4 regions of the Ornithinibacillus salinisoli genome follow, and region 2 is predicted to be linked to each of the others. Evidence: predicted binding sites of a transcription regulator. Region 2 holds the regulator's gene; each other region holds the start of a gene.
The links. The regulator Rex, encoded in region 2, represses fermentation and respiration genes when NADH is low (regulators of the CRP and FNR family bind a similar motif). The targets are predictions, from matches to a motif close to TTGTGAAATATTTCACAA.
Positions count from the first base shown of each region.

Region 1: the regulator Rex is predicted to act here: its motif matches at 2,686-2,703, upstream of ACFSTA_RS13465 (cytochrome c oxidase subunit 2A).
Region 3: the regulator Rex is predicted to act here: its motif matches at 2,091-2,108, upstream of qoxA (cytochrome aa3 quinol oxidase subunit II).
Region 4: the regulator Rex is predicted to act here: its motif matches at 2,241-2,258, upstream of nadC (carboxylating nicotinate-nucleotide diphosphorylase).

Region 1 covers NZ_JBHUMI010000016.1:544,204-549,784, reverse strand. Annotated here, with positions in the region: gene ACFSTA_RS13485 (formate--tetrahydrofolate ligase) at 1-262, opposite strand, end outside; gene ACFSTA_RS13480 (cold-shock protein) at 616-816, shown strand; gene ACFSTA_RS13475 (isoprenylcysteine carboxyl methyltransferase family protein) at 927-1,448, opposite strand; gene ACFSTA_RS13470 (type III polyketide synthase) at 1,451-2,539, opposite strand; gene ACFSTA_RS13465 (cytochrome c oxidase subunit 2A) at 2,779-2,931, shown strand; gene ACFSTA_RS13460 (cytochrome c oxidase subunit II) at 2,958-3,461, shown strand; gene ACFSTA_RS13455 (b(o/a)3-type cytochrome-c oxidase subunit 1) at 3,461-5,149, shown strand.
Region 2 covers NZ_JBHUMI010000042.1:13,325-18,905, reverse strand. Annotated here, with positions in the region: gene ACFSTA_RS19165 (ABC-F family ATP-binding cassette domain-containing protein) at 41-1,963, opposite strand; gene moaC (cyclic pyranopterin monophosphate synthase MoaC) at 2,095-2,595, shown strand; gene ACFSTA_RS19155 (redox-sensing transcriptional repressor Rex) at 2,595-3,233, shown strand; gene ACFSTA_RS19150 (GGDEF domain-containing protein) at 3,329-4,813, shown strand; gene ACFSTA_RS19145 (MDR family MFS transporter) at 4,922-5,581, shown strand, end outside.
Region 3 covers NZ_JBHUMI010000003.1:354,213-359,793, forward strand. Annotated here, with positions in the region: gene qoxB (cytochrome aa3 quinol oxidase subunit I) at 1-984, opposite strand, end outside; gene qoxA (cytochrome aa3 quinol oxidase subunit II) at 1,045-1,989, opposite strand; gene ACFSTA_RS01995 (DUF4256 domain-containing protein) at 2,427-3,008, shown strand; gene ACFSTA_RS02000 (hypothetical protein) at 3,082-3,255, opposite strand; gene ACFSTA_RS02005 (RNA polymerase alpha subunit C-terminal domain-containing protein) at 3,775-4,065, opposite strand; gene ACFSTA_RS02010 (hypothetical protein) at 4,150-4,401, opposite strand; gene ACFSTA_RS02015 (SRPBCC family protein) at 4,858-5,337, shown strand; gene ACFSTA_RS02020 (DUF4181 domain-containing protein) at 5,541-5,581, opposite strand, start outside.
Region 4 covers NZ_JBHUMI010000020.1:45,572-51,152, reverse strand. Annotated here, with positions in the region: gene ACFSTA_RS17040 (TRAP transporter permease) at 1-270, opposite strand, end outside; gene ACFSTA_RS17035 (TAXI family TRAP transporter solute-binding subunit) at 330-1,361, opposite strand; gene nadC (carboxylating nicotinate-nucleotide diphosphorylase) at 1,358-2,203, opposite strand; gene ACFSTA_RS17025 (YkvA family protein) at 2,583-3,095, opposite strand; gene ACFSTA_RS17020 (ZIP family metal transporter) at 3,212-3,958, opposite strand; gene ACFSTA_RS17015 (YpzI family protein) at 4,312-4,452, shown strand; gene ACFSTA_RS17010 (hypothetical protein) at 4,457-4,681, shown strand; gene ACFSTA_RS17005 (hypothetical protein) at 4,800-5,581, opposite strand, start outside.

The DNA of each region.
Region 1 (5,581 bases), on a different contig from region 2:
TCTTTCCTATATTATTCAACGCTTGTCCAAGACCAACAGTGACTGTTGATTTTCCTTCTCCAGCTGGGGTAGGATTAATTGATGTTACTAAAATAATCTTCCCATTTGGCTTATGAGCTAATTTCTCAACTAATTGATCAGAAAGTTTTGCCTTTGTATGACCATAGGGTTCCCAATCGTTTTCTGATAGACCAAGACCTTCTGCAATCTCCCTTATTGGTTTTAACTTCGCTTGTTGCGCTATTTCGATATCTGTCAGCAATGTTAATCCTCCTTTTTCTATTTCGATATAATTAGTTTAACGTATAATGCATAATTTGAACATATTATTGGCACACTTTTAATAAGCGCTTTCATTAGAAAGTGGCTTAATTTATTTAGACTTAGCTTGATGTGATAATTCAGGCAATTTCGTTTATATATCTTGACTGACACAATAAAATAAGCTATATTAAACACAAGCAAAGAAGATTTGGGTCATGAAAAAGCGGTAGCTTCTATAGAAGTGGATGAAAATTGATCCAACCTTCTATCAGAGGTTGCCTTTTTTTATTTCTTTTTATCTGATTTGTATTAACACGTTTTACGTGAAAGTTTTTAGGAGGAATAATTTACATGGAAAACGGAGTAGTAAAATGGTTCAACGCAGAAAAAGGTTATGGCTTCATCCAATTGGAAGAAGGAAATGATGTATTTGTACATTATTCTGCTATCCAAGGAGAAGGATTTAAAACATTAGAAGAAGGTCAAGAAGTATCCTTTGAAATCGTTGAAGGTGAACGTGGTCCACAAGCAGCTAATGTTACGAAAAATTAAAGCGAAACTTCATTCAGTGGAGGTCCTATTGTCCCTACATGTGGGATAAATAACGATGCAATATAAATAGCGGTAATCCATAGCAGATTACCGCTTTTTTTGTTGTCTAATTAAGGCTTTGATAAAGTAGCTTTTGTTAATGCCTTTTCTTCACTTGGAACCCTAATTTTCAGCAATAAGATGTGAAGTATTGGGAATATAATAGCAGAGAAATAAGCACCTAGTAACATGGGTATCGTAAATAGCTCAATGGCAACGATGATATAATTCGGGTGTTTTACATACTTATACGGTCCCTTCCGAATTAACGCAACTCTTGGAAGAACTATTATTTTTGTATTCCAAAATCTGCCGAGCGAATAGATGCACCATATTCTCCCAAATTGAGCTACGATAAAGATGAAAAATAGAAAATAGTTGAGTTGATGGCTCGGTCTTCCATTAATCATGACTTCAACTACCGTAGTGATAAAAAATAAACCATGTAAATATATAAACCATTTGTAGTGTTCTTCTCCTCTTTCAACCCCTCCTCTTGCTTTCATCCATTTTTCATTACTTTTCGCAATGAATAATTCAACGATACGTTGACAAATAATGCATATAATTAGAATCCACATCCAAGTAGTCATGTTTATCCATTCCATTCTAACAATAATAATTCGGAACTAAATCCCGGTCCTAGAGCTGATATAACGCTTTTTTCTTTCGCATTTATGTTCTGCTTCATCCATTCAAGAAGTACGTAAATCACTGTTGGTGATGACATATTACCGTGATTTGCTAACACTTTATGTGAATATGTTAACTTACTTTGGGGAATCTTCAATGCATGTTCCATAGCATCTAATACTTTTTTTCCCCCTGGATGAGCAATAAAGGAGTTAATTTGGTTAGGCGATACATTATTTTCTTCTAAAAATTGTTCCACATGGTTTTTCCAGATCGTTTTTACTTGAGCTGGAATACTTTTAGAAAAAACGACTTCAAATCCATGATCTGTTATTTTCCACCCCATAATGGATGTACTGTTTCTGTTCGTATATGAACTGGTTTCCAATATCTTTGGAAGATTTCTATAATGAGATGAAAGATATGGTGATTCTTCCCCAGCTAATAAGACAGCACTTATTCCATCTCCGAACAACGCTGTCCCCACTAAGTTACTCTTTTTCATATCATGTTTCTGGAAGGTTAAGCTACATAATTCACAACATACAACTAATACTGTTTTATCTGGATGTGCAACAATCCAATCGTATGCACGTGATAATCCGATTGCTCCTCCTGCACAGCCCAATCCCCATAATGGCATCCGTGAAATATTCGAGCGAAAAGGACGTTCATTCATGATGTGCACATCTATCGATGGAGTAGCGATACCAGTACTAGAAACGTAAATAATCATATCGATTGCTTCATAAGGAACATCCCGCCTTAAAAATTCCCTATTCATTAAACAATGATCGATTGCTTCTAAGGCATAAGAAACTGCTAGAGTTGCATAAAGACTATTCTTTTCTTCAAAACTGTGATCATTCATAAACCATTCTTCATCTACGACAAACTGCCTTTGTTTAATTTCAGCATGATCAAAAACTGGCAGCAAACGCTCCACTTCTCTTTTGGAATATGTAAATATATTTTCAACTAATCCTTTTATTTTATTCTGCATTACATTATATTTAGGAATCCCTAAGCCAACCGAACAAATATAAGCCATTTCCTCACCCTAATTCATTTTTACGTTTTATTTTGCCCGATAATTTCTTAAATATTACGATTTTATTCACGTAGTATTCACAAACTTAATTAACAAAAAGGTTAGAAAAACCCAGAAAATCAGTCGTATAAAGGGAATTGAACAAATTGTGAAACGTATGAAATTAGAATAATTTTGGTTTGCAAATTGTGTATGATGAAAGCAGATACAGAATCTATTTTAAAAGGAGTTGAAAAACCATGAGTGGTAGGCTTCAAGAAAACAAACAGCAAGAAGCAACCCGGAAAAAAGAGAACCCTAGTCTAAAAGGTACTTTTATATCGGTCATGTTATTAGGAGCTTTTTTAATTCTTACTTGGGTTGGAGCATTCACATTATTTTTATCTAGATAAACTGTATGAAGTGAGGAGTGAAATACATGCATATACACAAATTTGAAAAAATATGGCTTATATTTGGTATCGGTTCCTTAATAGCCTTTCTACTTATTCTTGGTTATGGAGCCTTTTGGAAAGGTACTCATCCGCAAAGTCACGGAGTTACGATTGATCCTAACAATATTGAAGCACATGAAGCATTTCAACCAGATAATTTAGGTTTAACAAAAGTTGACGATGATAAATACATTGTAAACATTGTCGCTTCTGCATTTAATTATAATTTAGGAACAGATGATAACGGATCACCAGTAAAAAATATTCGTATACCTAAAGGTGCTACCGTATTATTTCAAGTTACAACTTCAGATGTAGTACATGGATTTAATGTAGCAGGTACAAATGTAAACATGATGGCAGAGCCTGGTTATATTAGTAGTCTTGAAACTGTTATGAAAAAAGCCGGAACATTTACTATCGTATGTAATGAATATTGTGGCATGGGTCATCACATGATGTATGCCACAGTGGAGGTGTATGAATAATGGCATTACGAAAGCTTGTTAACTCCAATTCAAATCAAGTTGAAAATTTACCTATTACAAAATCTGAATCAAAATTATATATGTCGTTTATGTATGTAGCATTTATTTCACTATTCATTGGTGGATTGATGGGTCTTCTACAGGTATTTGTAAGGTCTGGAAAACTTACACTACCGTGGGGAATAGATTATTACCAAGTGTTGACTGTACACGGTGTCATTCTTGGACTTGTTTTAACAACCTACTTTATTATAGGTTTCCATTTCTCTTTATTGGGTAAAACAGTAGGGATTTCTGATAAGCAACGGAAAGTTGCATGGTTAGCGTTTGGAATCATGGTAATCGGTACAATTATGACAGCAACTACGATATTACTAGGAAAAGCAAGTGTGTTATATACATTCTATGCTCCATTAAAGGCTCATCCCGCTTTTTACATCGGATTGGCTCTTGTTGTAGTAGGGAGTTGGATTGCCGGCTTTGTAAACTGGTGTCAGCTATATGTGTGGAAGAAATCACACCCAAAAGAAAAATCACCTTTATTAGCATTTATGGTTACAATTAATACATTACTATGGTTTATCGCTTCACTAGGTGTTGCAGCAACGGTACTTATTCAATTTATTCCTTGGTCATTAGGTTTTGCTGAAACAATTAATGTACTAGTAAGTAGAACATTATTTTGGTATTTTGGACATCCGTTAGTATATTTCTGGTTATTACCTGCGTACATGGCATGGTATGCGATTATCCCGAAAATAATCGGCGGAAAAATTTTTAGTGATTCTCTAGCAAGAATGTCTTTTATCTTATTTTTGTTTTTCTCCATACCGGTTGGATTTCATCATCAATTAGTTGAGCCAGGAATTGATGCAACTTGGAAATTTATTCAAGTTGCACTAACATTCATGGTAGTAATTCCGAGTTTAATGACAGCATTCTCTATGTTTGCTACATTTGAAATTACCGGACGGAGAAAAGGCTTCGGTGGATTGTTTGGTTGGTTCAAACATTTACCTTGGAAGGATGTTCGTTTTCTAGCTCCTTTTATAGGTATGCTTGCATTTATTCCAGGTGGAGCTGGCGGTCTAATTAATGCTTCCCATCAAATGAATGCAGTCGTTCATAATACCATATGGGTTACCGGACACTTTCATTTAACAGTAGCAACAACGGTTATGTTAACATTTTTCGGTATTTCATATTGGCTAATTCCACATCTTACTGGCAGGACATTAACCCCGAAGATAAATAGATTAGGGATCATTCAGACGATTTTTTGGACAGTAGGAATGACTATCATGTCAGGTGCTATGCATATACAAGGGCTTCTTGGTGCACCTCGTCGATCCTCTTATTCAGAATATGGAGGTGGTGAGCAAGTTACAGAATGGATAGGTTATCAAATGGCTCAAGCTATTGGTGGAACAATCCTTTTCATTGGTATTATTTTAATGGTGTATATATTTATTAAATTAACATTTTTTGCTCCAAAAGGGGTTCAAGAATTTCCTATTGCGGAAGAAGAGGAAGACGCACAACCAACCCCTCTATTCTTTGAGAATTGGAAGCTATGGATTGCGATAACAATCGCATTAATATTGTTTGCATATACCATACCATTTGTAGATATTATTCAAAATTCACCACCAGGGTCTGTACCATTTGACTGGCCAATTGGCAATTAAACATGAAGAGAATGGGACATAACTTAAACCTTTGACTCTAAATACGATCGATTATAAAGTTTAGGAATTTACTTTTTCAACAGTAAGACATTCATTCTTAGTTGATGTAAAATGCGAAGTACCTGCAACGTGTTTTCCGCAGGGAACGCGTAGAGGGCAAAGAAATTACATGGATAGGAGAAGTATGGAAACGGACAATTCTTCCCTTATTTGTGACAATATTGGGTAATAAAGGGTTTAATGGACATCTGTTCCGTTATTAACCGAAATGACAGGTATTCTGGTACGAATTAGAGCAAATAACGTACTTGATGTCCGATTACATTTTCAAATGAGATTATTTTACGAAATAACATACGCCATGTCAGCTCCGTTAACCCCCACTCCAAGCGAAGACGATAAGACCCCACAGGAGCGAGGGAACTACTTGAG
Region 2 (5,581 bases):
AATAGAACCCGTTATTTTTCTTCATGTGGTTTTTTGTACATTAAACATCTTGTAGAGCGGTCCATTCTTCCATGAGCTTCTCTATCTCGTGTTTTAGCTCATTTGATTTATTTGTAAACTCTAAAGCTTTTTCATGGTCCTCATAAACTTCCGGCTCGGTCATTTTTTCTTCTAACGATGAGAGTTCTTCTTCCAGCTTTTCAATCGTTTCTTCCAGCTTAGCAATCTGGCGTTCTCGTTTTCGTTGCTCGCTTTGTAGCTTCTTTTCTTCTTTAAAGCTTCTTTTTTTGTCGTCTGCATGATCTGTTGTCTCTTCTGTTTCTTGTAACTTAATTAATTCCTCTTCTTCTTGTTTTTTCTCCATGTAGTAATCATAGTCACCTAAATACACGGTGACACCATCTTTTTGCATCTCAACGACCTGATCGGCTATCTTATTAATGAAATAGCGGTCATGTGATACAAAGATAATGGTCCCTGGAAAATCGATTAGTGCTGCTTCTAATACTTCCTTGCTATCAATGTCCAAATGGTTGGTAGGTTCATCTAGTACGAGTAAATTCGCTTTTTGCATGCGGAGCTTAGCTAATGCTAGTCGTGCTTTTTCGCCCCCACTTAACGAATTAACTGGTTTTAGTACATCATCTCCAGAAAATAGAAAATTTCCAAGTACCGTTCGAATATCTTTTTCATTAATATGAGGATATTCATCCCAAAGCTCATTTAAAACGGTTTTTGATGAATTTAAGTTCGCTTGCTCTTGGTCATAGTATCCGACTTGTACATTGGTGCCAAGCTGGATTTGACCAGAGGTTTGTGTTAACTTACCGATAATTGTTTTTAATAATGTAGTTTTTCCGACTCCGTTTGGCCCAACTAGAGCGATACTTTCACCACGGTTAATATGGAGCTTAAGATCTTTAAATAGTGGTTCGTTTTCATCATCGTATTGAAACGATAATTGATTTATTTTAAGCACGTCATTTCCACTTCGTTTATTTATTTGAAATGACATGGAAGCGGACGCTTCATCGCCAAGTGGTCTATCTAGTTTATCCATTTTCTCTAACTGTTTTCGCCGACTTTGAGCGCGCTTTGTAGTCGAAGCTCGTACAATATTTTTTTGGATAAACTCTTCCATTTTTTTAATTTCCGTTTGTTGCTTCTCAAATTCTTTTAATTCCTGTTCATAATTTAACGCTTTTTGTTGTAGGAAATCACTGTACGTTCCATGGTATTTTTTCGTATTGTGACGAGAGATTTCATATACAATTGAAACGGTCTTGTCTAGGAAATAGCGATCATGAGAAACAATGGTTACTGCACCGGGATAACTGACTAAGTAATTCTCAAGCCAGCTCAATGTTTCGATATCTAAATGGTTTGTAGGCTCATCTAGAATAAGTAATGCTGGTTTTGTGAGGAGTAATTTTCCTAGGGCTAACCTCGTTTTTTGGCCACCACTAAGCTCGTTTATCGGTGTTTGATCATCATAGTCCTGAAAGTTAAGTCCTGATAAGACAGCTTTTATATCAGCCTCATATCGATATCCACCATTATCCTCAAAAGACTGCTGCAAACTATCATAGTCTTTGAGTACCTTTTCATATTCTTTCTCTGACATTTTGTCTACTTCGATCATTTTCTTCTCTAGGATCCGTAATTCTTTTTCTTGAATGAGAAGAGATTCAAACACTTCCAACATTTCATTCCAAATTGTATTTCCAGATTCTAAACCAGTATGTTGAGACAAATAGCCGATAGTAAGATCTTTTGGCTTAAACAATTCTCCATCGTCATAGGATAGTTCATTTGCCATTATTTTAAGCAATGTTGATTTACCAGCGCCATTTCTTCCAACGATTGCAATTCTATCTTTATCTTTTATTTCAAGTTTTATATTTGATATTATTTCCTCTGCACCATAGGATTTTGAAATTCCGTTTAGTTGCATGATTATCATACGTTTTCACCTCAGATAGTATCAGTTTATCGTATTATGAAAGAGATAAGCAATACTATTTGTGAAAATAATCACGACTTCTAGTTGATTTTCTGATAAAATAGAGTTGATAATATATTGGAGATGAGCGTATGTCAGAGTTTACACATTTTAATGCTCAGGGCCGAGCGCAAATGGTTGATATTAGTGAAAAAAAAGAAACAGAAAGATTGGCAGTAGCTAGATCTAGTGTCTTTGTAACGGAAGAAATCTATAAGAAGATTACAGATCGTTCCATAGAAAAGGGAGATGTCCTTGCTGTAGCACAAGTGGCTGGTATTATGGCAGCAAAGAAAACCTCTGATTGGATCCCAATGTGTCACCCATTAGCATTAAAAGGAATTGATATTGCATTTCATTGGAATACGGATGACAAAATGTATGAATTGGAGATACAAGTAGCAGTAAAGACAAAAGGTAGTACTGGTGTTGAAATGGAAGCGTTAACCGCTGCTTCAGCAACAGCACTTACAATATATGACATGTGTAAAGCAATAGATAAAGGTATGGTAATTGGTAACACCTATTTACTTGAGAAAACTGGTGGAAAATCAGGAGACTTTTATCATCCGCAACTAGAGGAGGAAAACTAATGGATCAAAATAAAATACCACAAGCCACCGCTAAACGATTACCTTTATACTATCGATTTCTAAACAATTTGCAGCATCAAGGAAAAACACGTGTTTCTTCCAAAGAGCTAAGTGATGCGGTTAAAGTTGATTCGGCTACTATTCGTAGAGATTTTTCCTACTTTGGTGCATTAGGCAAAAAGGGTTATGGCTATAATGTGGAATATTTACTTGGATTCTTCCGAAAAACGCTTGACCAAGATGAGTTAACGGAAGTTGCCTTAATTGGTGTCGGTAACTTGGGAACCGCATTCCTTCACTATAATTTTGTCAAAAATAATAATACAAAAATTATGATGGCATTTGATACAGATCCCGATAAAATAGGAACGGAAATTGGTGGGGTACCTATTTATCATATCGATGAATTAGAAGAAAAAATTAATGGAGTGAAGGTAGCGATATTAACAATTCCAGCTAGCGAAGCGGATAGCGTTACAGAAAGATTGGTGTCAGAGGGGATTACTGGTATTTTAAATTTTACACCAGCCCGGATAACAGTACCTGATCATATTCGTGTCCACCATATTGATTTAGCAGTTGAATTACAGGCATTAGTATACTTCTTAAAACATTACCCATTAGATAAAAATGATTGAGGCTCACCAGGTGCCTGTCACCGACAAATTTCGACAAGTGACAGGCACTTTTTTATATTCGTCATTAGTTACTTCAAGAATGGGGGAGGAGCGGTGTGAAGTCTAACTTTAGATTGAAGTTATTTTTAGTTATGATTGTATTTGCTATCGTCATTTCTTTTACAATGGCTATCATAAACTATGTTAAAGAACGAGAACAAGCAATAGACCAAAATCAATTACAAGCACAGCAAATAGAAGATATTGTGTATGATTCTATTCGGATGATCGATAAGGCATATAGTATTATTGATCAGGATACAACTCAAAATATGGAAGAGAATTCGAGGATTCTATTAGATAAATATGAAGATAACCCAAATTTTAACACATGGAATTTTAAGAAATTAAAAGATGATCTTGGTATGGATGTCTATATAATTAATGATAAGAACGTGATCACACATAGTAGTTTTAAACCTGATCTTGGACTAGACTTTTCACAATGTTGTAATGAATTTTCGCAATTATTAGATGAAAGACGAGTATCAGAGGAGATTCACATTGATGGGATGGATTTGCAGCAAAAAACGGGAGAAATAAAGAAATTTAGCTATGTTCCAACCCCGGATAAGAAGTATTTAATAGAATTGGGCTATGCGTTAGAGGACGGGATGATCTTTCAAGAATTTAATTTTTTTCATAAGATAAATGAATTAGTCGAGCAGTATCCCATGTTAAATGAAATAAATATATTAAATACCGATGGTTTTATATTTGGGAAATCCACCGAAGAAGAACATTTACCAGCAAATCGAAAGGAAATATTTAATCAGACAGTTAAAGGGAAGAATTCCGGAGAAATAGAAAGTGATTGGCATGGTGAACAAGCGTTATATAGGTATGTTTTTTATAGTGCTGATAAAAATAGGGGGATCTCAACTAATAGAGTTTTGGAGATAATTTATAACGAAAATGAATTACAATCTATCTTGAGTAAAAATACGAAATTATTCATTATTCAGCTACTTATCGTGTTAAGTGTCACTATTATTCTCGCCTTAATAATAACAAAGTGGGTTGCAAGGCCAATGTATCTTGCTTTTCATGATAGTTTAACTGGGGTAAAGAACCGTGCAGCGTTTGATGAATGTATCCAAGTGGCAATAAATAATCAAAATTGGTTCGCATTATATATGTTAGATTTAGACAATTTTAAATTAGTCAATGACAAATTAGGGCATGACCAAGGTGATTATGTGTTAATACTTATTGCTCAGACGATTCAGTCTGCAGTTCCACATAATGGACTAACGTTTAGGCTGGGTGGAGATGAATTTGCTGTTATACTTCCAGTAGAAGAACTTCAGCAAGTAGAAGAGGTGGCACATAATATAATAGAAAAGTTAAAAGCATCCCTTCACCAGCATGAATATCTAGCTGATTTGAATGTTACCGCTAGTATTGGAATAGCAATGGCTCCAGAAAATGGTATGGATGCCGAAATGCTAACAAAAAAAGCTGACATAGCCCTGTACAAAGCAAAAGAAAAAGGAAAAAACCAATATTGGTGCCTGTCACTAGCAAATTCATTAGACTAAAAAAATAGGTGCCTGTCACTGTCAAAATTCGACAAGTGACAGGCACCTATTTTTTTGGTAGGCTAAAAGTAGTTCGTTACTCGAAATAATTTACTGCTGGAGGATATTATGGGAAAAATTCATCAAAAATGGTTAGTTGTTATAGCTGTATTATTCGGTACGTTTACCGTAATTTTAAATAACAGTATGTTAAATCCTACATTGCCTAGATTTATGGAAATGTTTGAAGCGGATGCAGTTGAAGTTAGTTGGTTATTAACGATCTTCATGGTAGCTATGGGGATGATCATGCCTGTAACTGGTTTTTTAGGTGATCGGTTTGGTAAAAAGCAGGTATATATCACCGGTCTTATCATATTTTTACTAGGATCTATCTCAGGTGCACTTGCCTCCACACTACCAATGATCATTATTTCTCGTGCTATTCAGGGAATGGCCGGTGGCTTAATGATGCCGATTGCGATGGCGCTTATCTTCCATGCATTTCCTCGACATGAGCGTGGAGTTGCTGTTGGGACTTATGGTGTTGCTGCAATGGTTGCACCAGCAATTGGACCGACAGTTGGAGGAATAGTCGTGGAATATTTCACATGGGAGTTTCTTTTTGTGTTTAATATTCCGTTTGCTATCGCAGGTATATTGTTTTGTGCTAAATATCTTAAACCGACAGAGAAAGATCGTAATTTAAAATTCGATAAGGTTGGATTTCTACTTATTACACTTGGGGTAGGGGCAATTTTATTTGCTTTAGGTCGAGGTTCAACCATG
Region 3 (5,581 bases), on a different contig from region 2:
TACCCAAACTAAGAAGGATAACAGAGATATAATCACCATCGACCATACCATCGATTTATAGCCATATAAATTACGGCGTGAGAAAGTTGAAATAATCTCACTGTATATACCAAATGCCGGTAAAATTAAAATGTACACCTCCGGATGTCCCCAAACCCAGAATAGGTTTGCCCACATCATGTCCATACCACCATTTACAGATGTAAAGAAATTCGTTCCAATTTGGCGATCGAATGTCCCCATAAGAAGTGCAATCGTTAGTACAGGGAAAGCAAATACAATAATAATGTTTGTGATGAGAGCGGACCACGTAAACATTGGCATTTTCATCAATTTCATGCCTGGTGCTCTCATTTTAAGGATGGTAACAATAAAGTTAATCCCAGTCATTAGCGTACCAATTCCGGAAATCTGCAATGCCCAATTATAATAGTTGACACCAACAGAAGTACTAAAATCAGTACTTGCCAGTGGGTAATAATTCGTCCATCCTGCATCAGGCGACCCGCCGATAACAAAGGAAATATTAAATAGCATTGCCCCAGCAAAATATAACCAAAAGCTAATCGCATTCAAGCGTGGAAATGCTACATCCCGTGCTCCAATTTGAAGTGGAACGACAAAGTTCATTAACCCAATTACAAATGCCATTGCCATAAAGAAAATCATGACAACCCCATGCGTTGAAAAAACTTCATTATAATGCTGTGCATCTAAAAATGCATTATCTGGAACCGAGGTTTGCAAACGCATCATAACGGCGTCTGCACCACCTCGGAAAAGCATCAGTAAAGCTGAAATGATATACATAATTCCGATTCGCTTGTGATCTACGGTTGTTAACCATTCTTTCCATAGATATCCCCATTTTTTAAAATAAGTAATACCTGCGAAAATCGCAATTACGGTTAGCCCAATCGCAACCATTGATGCATAAATCAATGGACTTGGATGTGGGACGGCAAATCTGTCAAAAAATTCCATGTTCCATACTCCTTTCGAGGTATCGATATATAGTCCATCTAGTTGTCTCAAACTCGAATCTTAGTGGTTACTTCCATGATCGTCATGTCCGTGATCTTCATGACCTTCATGATCTTCGTGATCTTCGTGATCTTCTTGGCTTGAATCTTCTTCATTAGAACCATGATGATGTCCACCATGTTCTCCCTCAGGAGCTGGTGAGAAATCTAAATGTGTTCCTGTAAACGTCATTTGCCCCAGATGCCCTGGTTCTAATAATCTATCAAATTCTTCTTCTGTGAGAGGTTCTGCCGTAGCATGGATTTCATCTACCCACGTATCAAATTCATCATGCGATAAGGCTGTAACATTAAATATATTTTCAGCGAACCCTTCTCCACTAAAGTTTGCATTACGCCCCATATATTCACCAGGCACTTCTGCTGCTAGATGTATGGTAGTTACCATGTCACCCATGGCATATTTTTGCCCAGCAAGCTGTGGAACCCAGAAACTAGATATTGGTCCAAACGAATAAAGCTTAAACTCAACTGGACGATCCGTAGGTATAAATACATAGTTTACCGTTTCAATGTCTTCTTCCGGATAACTGAAATGCCATTTCCAGTTTGAAGATGAAGCATAAATCACGAGTGGTTCTTGATCCTCATATCCTTTAGGCACTGATTCAACTTCATACGTTGATTTCACCGATACAATAGAAAGGAAAATGATGATTAACACAGGTATCCCAACGATAATTCCTTCCACAATATGATTTCCTTCGATGTGTGGAGGTTCATAATCTTCACTTTGTTTCGAAGCTCGATACTTAACTAAAATAATCACTAAAAGTGTAAACACAACAATGACAATAACTGCCATGGTTGCTATGGAAAGCCAAATAACATTTGCTGTCGTCTCAGCTTGTGGACCTTTTGGATTCAAAACGAGAACCGGTTCACAACCTGCTAGCACTGTGGATATCGTGATAATTAGTGATAACAAAGCCCATTTGAATTTCATGTAGTTACCCCTCTCCTGAGTTGCGTATATATCGTTTATTGCTGAATTATTACTTATAAGATTTTCTTATACTATTATTCTCACAAGAAAAATACAATAGTTTGAGAAAAACTTCACAAATTCTTCAATAAGGTATGTAGATTTTTTGGACATAAAGAAAACATCTGCACTATTACTCTTTATGCCGAAGAATTTTGGATTGCGTTTACGATCTTAACTCCTCATTTTCAAATTGCAGGATCTATTATTTTTTTATCAATTGTGTGAACCTATTGGAAGTTACTGTTAAAATTAAATAAACGAAGAAGCAAATTACAAGAAGATTAGATAAGAAGTTAGTTGCGAACAAACCTGTCGATAGGTTAGGCATTTGAAAACAATTAATTTTTAGATATACTTAAACCATTATGAGTACAAACATTAAGGAGGAAACGAATATGACACAGGAAAATGAAATCAGTAATAAAAAGGAATTGTCACCAGAACAACGTGAAGAATTACTCAAATCATTGAAAGCACGATTTGAGAAAAATAGGAACCGCCATAAAGATCTAGAATGGGCTAAAGTCCAAGCAAAGCTGGATGCTAATACCGAAAAACTGTGGTCACTCAATGAAATGGAAAGAACTGGCGGTGAACCGGATGTTGTTGGACATGATCAAGAGAAAGACGAATACATTTTTTATGATTGTTCAGCAGAAAGTCCTAAGGGTCGCAGAAGTGTTTGTTACGACCGGGAAGCGCTGGAGTCGAGGAAAAAACATAAACCGGAAAATAACGCTATTGATATGGCAGCTGACATGGGTATTGAACTATTAACGGAAGAACAATATCGAGCGTTGCAGGAACTTGAAAATTTCGATAAGAAAACATCGAGTTGGGTGCAAACACCTCCTGATATTAGAGAACTCGGTGGTGCCCTTTATTGCGATTATCGCTTCGGGCACGTCTTCTTGTATCATAACGGTGCAGAATCTTACTATGGTGCCAGAGGGTTCCGCGGCTCGCTAAGGATCTAAATTTTCAGGTGAAAACGACACTAGGGGTCAGACCCCTGTAAGCATGGTGGTTGGTTGTTTAATTACTAAATGATTATAATGCACCACCACATCCAAGACATCTAGCATAATATGTTGCAGTTATTCCTAGATGTTTATTTGATCCATAATATCCTGCATCATCAGAAGACCATACTCTTTTATCAGAAGTAGGATACTTGGAATTACTTGCATATGCGTATGCCGAACCTTTAACACATAGATCCATAGAAGGTTGCTCAACCACATATAAGCTAAGTATATTGAGGAAGGGAGTATGAAAAGGATGAAAAGGAAATATTCTTGGCAAAATTCTCAGTGGAGTCTTAGTATATATGCTCTCTTGATATGTATTGGGGGGATTATTGGAAGTGTGATAGTAAATCCTGATTTAATCTATGTGTTAGGAGCATTAAGTGGTTTATTATTAATAGTTGTCATAAACCTATTTTTAGTGATTTACAAAAAAATAAAATCGAATTAAAAGAAGTGATGCAAAGGGGCAGGCTATTCTCCTTCTGTATCAATGGATACAGAACTATATGTAAAACTCCAAATGCAAGAGTAATAACTATAGTAAGCTGACCTGTTATAGTTTCAAAAATCATTTCGATTTCCTCCCCAGAACTAATAACTTTACTGCCCTTATTCAACAATGCTCTGAGGGAGTTGAATAACCGATTTATCCCCTCTTTATCTCTTTAGTAACGTCCCCGTTAAGTAAAGTAGGTCACATAGTGTAGGTTATTTATTCTTTAAATGATAACCCTTCTTCTTCTAATGAAGTTCTCATAATAGGTAAGGAAGCTGGTCCAATACCATGAATTTTTAAAATCTCTTTTTCCTTGTACTTTGATAGTTCTTTCAAAGTGTCAATCCCTTCGTGAACCAATGCATTTCTTGCAGGTGAACTGAGTTTTGAAAGGAATCCACTTGTAGGCTTATTCTCTTTATCACAGGTAGGACAACTTGGACACTCACTACTTTTGTAATACTTATGTCCCTTTTCACAGACCCTTAAACTTTTTTCTACTGGCAAAATAATCCCTCCAAACAAATTCGTATCTAGTATTTACATATTTATTGGTTATACAATCTCGATAAAGTAACCGTTAATATATGCCTACTTTATACTGTTGATGATTTTTTTGGGGATAAAATAAGCAATTGTAGCAGAAAGAAAGGCAAAAAATAATGTAAGTAAAAAATTACTGGTACCACCTTTAATAACAACTTCTTGAGATAGATTAGCACTCGTATTCCAAGCCTCTGTTATATCTGGAGTATACATAGTTGTAAGAAGCATTCCAGATAGAATCTCAAATAATGAAAATAATAATATAAAACTAATGGCAAAGATAATATATTTTTTCATTGTTGACACTCCTATTATATTAAATTCTATACTTTACTACGAATTAGTAAGAAAGAAGTTTCACTATTCCACTAACCTACGTCGTTATTTCAACAATATGTGAATGATGCTAGTATAGTTTAATTATATCTAATAATCATACTGCCAAAACCTACATATATTAAGTACCATATACATCCTTTATTCGGTTAAAGTGTTTTAGCACAAAAACATCTTTATCTAAACGTTAACATAAAACCCCATAATCCTTCTATTAATATTTGAAAATCTTATTGAAGAACACGAAAATGATTTTATTATTGTTTTTTAGTTATTAAAATGTTTGGTACTATAAAAACATGAAAACAAATATAAGTAATGTTGATGTTTTTTGAGACTACACAAAACTTTAATTTGTTTTTTGAATTAGTAGTGAATAGGAAGACTTCAAGGATATAAAAAAAGGAGGATGAAATGATGAATGATAATGGTACACTACATGAGTCGAATGATCGTTATGCTTTAAGATTTGAACGATTTTTTCCTCATAATCCAGAAGATGTTTTTCGTGTCATTACGAATCCTAGTTATTTCTCCCAATGGTACCCTTTCGCAACAGGGGAGATGGATCTCAGACTTGGTGGCAAGATTGCCTTCGATGACGGCGAAGGAACGACATATAATGGTACCATTACAGAGTTAGAGGAGCCATATTTATTTGGTTTCCGTGAAGTCGATGATCTTATAAACATTTCATTGCAGGAAGAGGACAAAGGGTGTCGAATGATCTTTACCCATACTTTTAACGATGATTCATGGGCAGTTAAAACCGCAGCAGGATGGCATAGGTGTTTGGATGTATTGGTCCAAATCGTCAATGGTAATCCAATTAAGTGGCACGATAACTCAGCTAAGCTGCGTAAAGTCTATAGTGAAGCATTTAATATGGAACGTTAAAATAATATTAAAAGTTATTCCAATATCGGGAGCGATCGTGGAAGACCATAAGCCTAATTCTTCAGTAAAAATAAGGGGGAATTAGGCTTTTTCACTTTCCAAATCCTTGACGTCACGCCATACGTAAATACGCCGGCAGCAAGTAGTTAATCTCGTGGCAACCGCTGGTAAAAAACATGGCAGAATTGGGGACAAGACCCCTTCTAATCAAAGTTATCCCAATCTATTTCACTTTCTTCAAGCA
Region 4 (5,581 bases), on a different contig from region 2:
AAAAGCAAGAATAGTAAAAAAATAATCTATTATCGAAGGAACATGACTTGATAGCTTTTTCGAATAACCATATAGCAAAAAGGTAACTACCAAAATGAATGACACATGCACAGCCATTTGATTTATTGGATCTAATTTACCCCATACAACAGACCAAATTTGAAAAAGAGATAAAGAGAATGCTGCAACAGCAACAACTTTACTATGATTCCCTGATAAATCTCGTTTATTCCCTTCTTTAAACCAACTTGCTACTCTATTGATCTTCATGTCCCATCACTCCTTTAGAAATAACAATGCTGATATACTTTCCTATGATTGAGACAACCCTAATCCAATAATCCCATTTCCTTGAAAAATTTCTCAGCACCAGGGTGAAGGGGAACACTGCCAACATCTGTTATATTTTCATCTGTTAAGTTTTTAAATTCTTCATGGACGGATCCTAAGTAATCCAGGTTTTCATATATAGATTTCGTCACTTGATAAACTTCATCCACGGATACATCCTTATGCACTAGTAAAATTGATGGCGTATTGACAGTATCAATATCTTGTTCTAAAAAATTATAACTTCCCGCTCTAATTTTTCCCGCTTCCAAGCCTAACTTGTCTGACACCGTTTGAATAATTTCCTGATTCAGCGAAAAAAGTTTAAGGTCCATTGTGGTTGCAGCTTCAATAATATCACTTGAAGGTACTGACACCGCATCTCCAGTAGCATCCATTCGGTTATCAGCCATTAATTCAAATGTTTTTGTTCCACCTAAATGGTCAACAGAACCACCCCAGGAAATAATATCCTCATACGTAACGCCATATGCTTGTAATATATTCCTAGTTATAATCTCTCCTGCAGATCCTTTTTGGTCTACAGCCAATCGAAATGGAATCTGTTTTTCTATCATTTCATCCAATGAGTCATATGCTGCATCTGCCCTTACTATAAATTGATAGTAGTTAGCCGGAATCACGACACTTACAGCTCGAATATCCTCATAGGCTTGATCATATGGTTCTTCACCTTTATACGCAGCATAAGCTGTCATCGTATAACTTAATCCATAAGGGATTTTATTTGTCCCAACAGTAGGTGGGTTTTCTACGATTCCACCTGGTTCAACCGTAATAACTGCATGTTCATTTTCCCTGCGAATCGATTCTGCTATTCCTTCCGTAAACACTGACCACGCACCACCAGTACGTCCCCCAATGATGGTTGTTTGTAATGACGTATCATCTTTTGCTTTTGAATCATCATCAGATTCGCTACAAGCAACTAATCCTACTAATCCAATTGCGATGATAAGGATGAATAACACGTAGTGAATATCTTGTTGGATTCTATCTAGAACTCTCATTTTTTATTCCCCTCTTTAACTTGTAAACTAATATCAAGTGCTTTAACAGAATGTGTTAAAAAACCTAAAGAAATATAATTGACTCCTGTACCTGCATAAGTAGGTAAACTGTCGAGATCAATTCCCCCAGATGCCTCAGTAACAATAGAATCTGGGACAAGCTCCTGAAACTCCTTAATCTCTTCTGGACTACGATTGTCAAACATAATGACATCTGCACCTGCTTCAACTGCTTCTAAAACTTCTTCCTTTGTCTCCGTTTCCACTTCCACTTTTACCATATGTCCAATATTACTATGAATGTTTTGCACGGCTTTGGTTATGGATCCACAAAATGAAATATGATTATCCTTAATCATTACCCCATCATACAAGCCATGCCGATGGTTTTTCCCTCCACCTGTGACAACAGCATATTTATCTAGCATTCGTAATCCCGGTGCCGTTTTTCGGGTATCACAAATTTGAATCGATGGATCATTTAGTTGCTCCACGCATCGATTGGTCATTGTTGCAATCCCACTCATTCTTTGGATGATATTCAGTATCACTCGTTCCCCTGTGAGTAAATGAGCAATAGGACCAAAAACTTCTCCAATCACATCCCCAGAACTAATTCGGCTCCCATCAGTATAATGAACATTAATCTCTATTTGGGGGTCAAGTAAATGATAAGCCTCTTTAATTATTTCAACACCACAAAAAATACCGTCTTCTTTTGCAATCAATAATCCTTTTCCGACTTCATCAAGTGGAAAAATGGCGTTACTAGTTATATCTTGCTCGCCAATATCCTCTAGTAAAAAGGATTGTAGCATCTTCCGTAATTTTATTTGATTCATAGCTTTAACTCCTTATCATTGTTTTTCCAAAAACCATTTGTGAAATCATTCACATAAAACACCTACTTCGCCTACTTCTGATTATAAATTTATTATTAAGTAATTACATGTGTCTTTACACATATATTTACACAAGATGGTTATAATAGCAAGAGATTATTTTAAAAAATGGATGGAATATGTAGTATACCATGCTTAGATTATTGGTGAATTAAATAAAAAAATAAACAAGCCCAATTATACAAATTATAGAAACTTGTATAACAGGGCTTCTCCGTTATTAATAGCTCTCGTTTTTATTAGTATCTCTTTATACGAACCATTTAGGTTACTACCTAAATGGTACTTTACTTGTCCCAAGGTTGTATGGCTCTCTAAATCAAATTTTTATTTTTTCATCTATTTCAGAGGTATCGATATTTTCTCCAAACCAATCTTTCATCTTATCCTTTGCCTGCTTTTTGATACCCTCATCAATATGGATTGCTACTTGAAATAAGGCTGCAGTGATTACACCTAAATCATCAATATACCCTACACCTAAAGCAACATCTGGAATTAAGTCTATTGGAAGTATAAAGTAACCTAATGCACCTGCAATGGTAGCTTTCACTTTCAATGGTATTTCTGGCTTTTGCAATGTGAAGTACAGAATTAAAACAGCATATATCACTGATGAACCAGCTTTCTTCGCACTTTTATGTAATTTTTTCCATAATCTTTCATCAGAAAAATGCTGTTCATGCTGTCGAATAGTTGATTCTTCCATATTTTCAGCTTCTGTTTTTAATTCTTCTACATGTATTTCATCTATATTTAACTCTTCTACATTTACATCTTCTCGTACGAATTCGATATCACTTTGCCTCTTTTTTCGAAACTTTTTTAACAAACCGTACCCCCTCTATTATATTTGTAACTAATTATACAATATAAAGTAAAACTTCAATCAGCAGGGGTTTACTTGCTCGTTATATTCAGGTTAAAGTTACCGGCTCATCCACATCATTACAAATGATGCAAAAACAAAGATATAAATAAACCAATTGCGGTGATAAATCCGACAGTCGGCCCACCTTCTTTATAAGCCTCTGGCATCATGGTGGAGGCGACCATTGCTATTATTGCACCACCGGCAAATGCACTCATAATCGCTTTGATGCTATCAGATGCTGATTCAAGTAACGCTCCTCCCCAGGAACTCAATGCAGAGAAGAAGACAACTAAAGCCCATAGGAAAATTATCTTTTTCTTGGAATATCCACTCTTTTGTAATCCTACCGTACTTGATATTCCTTCTGGCAAATTACTAATAAAAATTGATATTACTAAAGCCAAACTTACGCTCCCGCCACTAAATAAACTCATTCCAATCATTGCTGATTCCGGTAATGTATCCATTACTGTGCCAATAAAAATACCTAATCCAGAACCTGATTTATCTTCTTTATTGGATGAATTGTCGTTACCACGCTCCGATCTTTTTCGTTTATGCCCACCAGTACGAGTAACAACGATATCCAAAATAGTGAAAATTAAAGCTCCACCTAGGAATCCAATGGCAATTTCTCGAAATCCACTAAATTTCACCGCATCCTCCAACAATTCATATGTTGTTGCCCCAATTAATGCACCTGTACCAAGAGCCATAATGAAGGCTATGACTCGTTTTGGTATAGCGAATTTCAAAACAAGTAATGCACCTAGTAATGTTGCCGACGCCGCGATAGTTCCCCACATGATTGCATACCACATTTAACGTCCCCCCATATATGATTATCCTTATTATTAAGCCTCTTCTAATCAATGAAACATTATACAAGAAAAAAGAGCTTGAAAACCAATCTCTATGTATTAACTATGTAGTAGAGCTACCATTTCTTCTAAAATTTCCACAGCCTTTGTTTCTTATTTTTCAGCTTGATTGACTAGCGTTGAATAGTGCATTTGCTGCTGAAGTATTGCATAAATTGTAGTCTCCACATGTTATTTTTGTTTGATTACTCAAGAATACGAAAACTTTTTTATTCAGTTGTTTTTTGTAGAATCGTTACGTATGAATAAATCTTTGTAAAAAACTCATGTTAACAATAGGAGGTGCTGAATAGATGGGAAAAGATCGTCAAGAAAAAAAGTTACGAGAAAGTGGTCGAGTAGAATCAGACCGTGATGTGGGCCTTCGTTATAAAGGGTCAACGAAGATGTCTAGTCCAGAAGAAGCCAGAAGATTAAATGATGGAGATAAGTGATAAGATGAGGAACTTAAAACGTGAACAAGCAATCGAATTATTAAATGATTTATTTGGAGAAAATGTGAAAGAAAAATTTGAAGAACAAGTAAAAAATGCAGGTGAACATGGTAACCCTAGCTTTGTAATCAATAACGCTGAAGGTAAAATGGTTGAAGTTAAGGTTGATTGGGACAAAGAAGCAGACGTATTATCGTATTCCATAAATGAGGATTATACATCTGACTAAAAAGATTTTTCACAAAAGACGTCCAGAATCCATTGAGGATTTGAATCATTTAACAGAATAACAAAAAGATTAACCGATAGCCCATACCATTTAAAAATAGTATGGGCTATCGTCATGTTTAACCACGAGAATCAATTGTACTATTCAAAAACCATTTATTATCTTTGTTTACAAATTTATGTTTAGATTTTATTTTATCTCCGTCAAAATGTAAAACGATACCTTCATTTTGTTTAAAAAGGAAGATGGAAATAATATCTCCTTCTTTTATAGAAGAATTTATTTTTTTCCAGTAACTTACCGGAATCTCTGCAAATTTGTCAATTCTATTTAGATCATCCATATAGTATAAATTGTATTCCTGAAGATCATTTATACCTGCTTGTTTTAATGTTTGGTGTATATTTTTAAAAAATTCTTCATTAGAATTTCTAACAATCTTACCTTCTCCATTTTCTATATCTAAAAATAATAACTGATTCCCTCTTGAATTAAATATGTTTCCTTTCATTTTTATATCATGGTTTTCACTTAATTTCACTTTGTAAGTTCCATCTGGAATCTTAAACTTCACTACTTGTTTCTTCATTCCACCTTTTTTATCTATTCTTATTTTATCGTAATCGAACTTTTTAGCGATAACGGCTTTTCCGGCTTGGTTAAACATTGTTATGTTATTAAATTCTGAATTTTTTAGTATTAAAGGTTCATTGCCGTCATAATTAATGGTTTGTTCTAAAATAAACTCATTTGTTCCATTTTGAGATATAAGCTTTAGATTCAAGAATTTTTCATTCTGGAATAAATTTGTTTTTAGTTCTGTTATTGTTCGACTCTCTGCGTTGACTGTATTAATTGTTCCTACGGATAACATAATACTAAAAAAGATAGCGAAGCTTT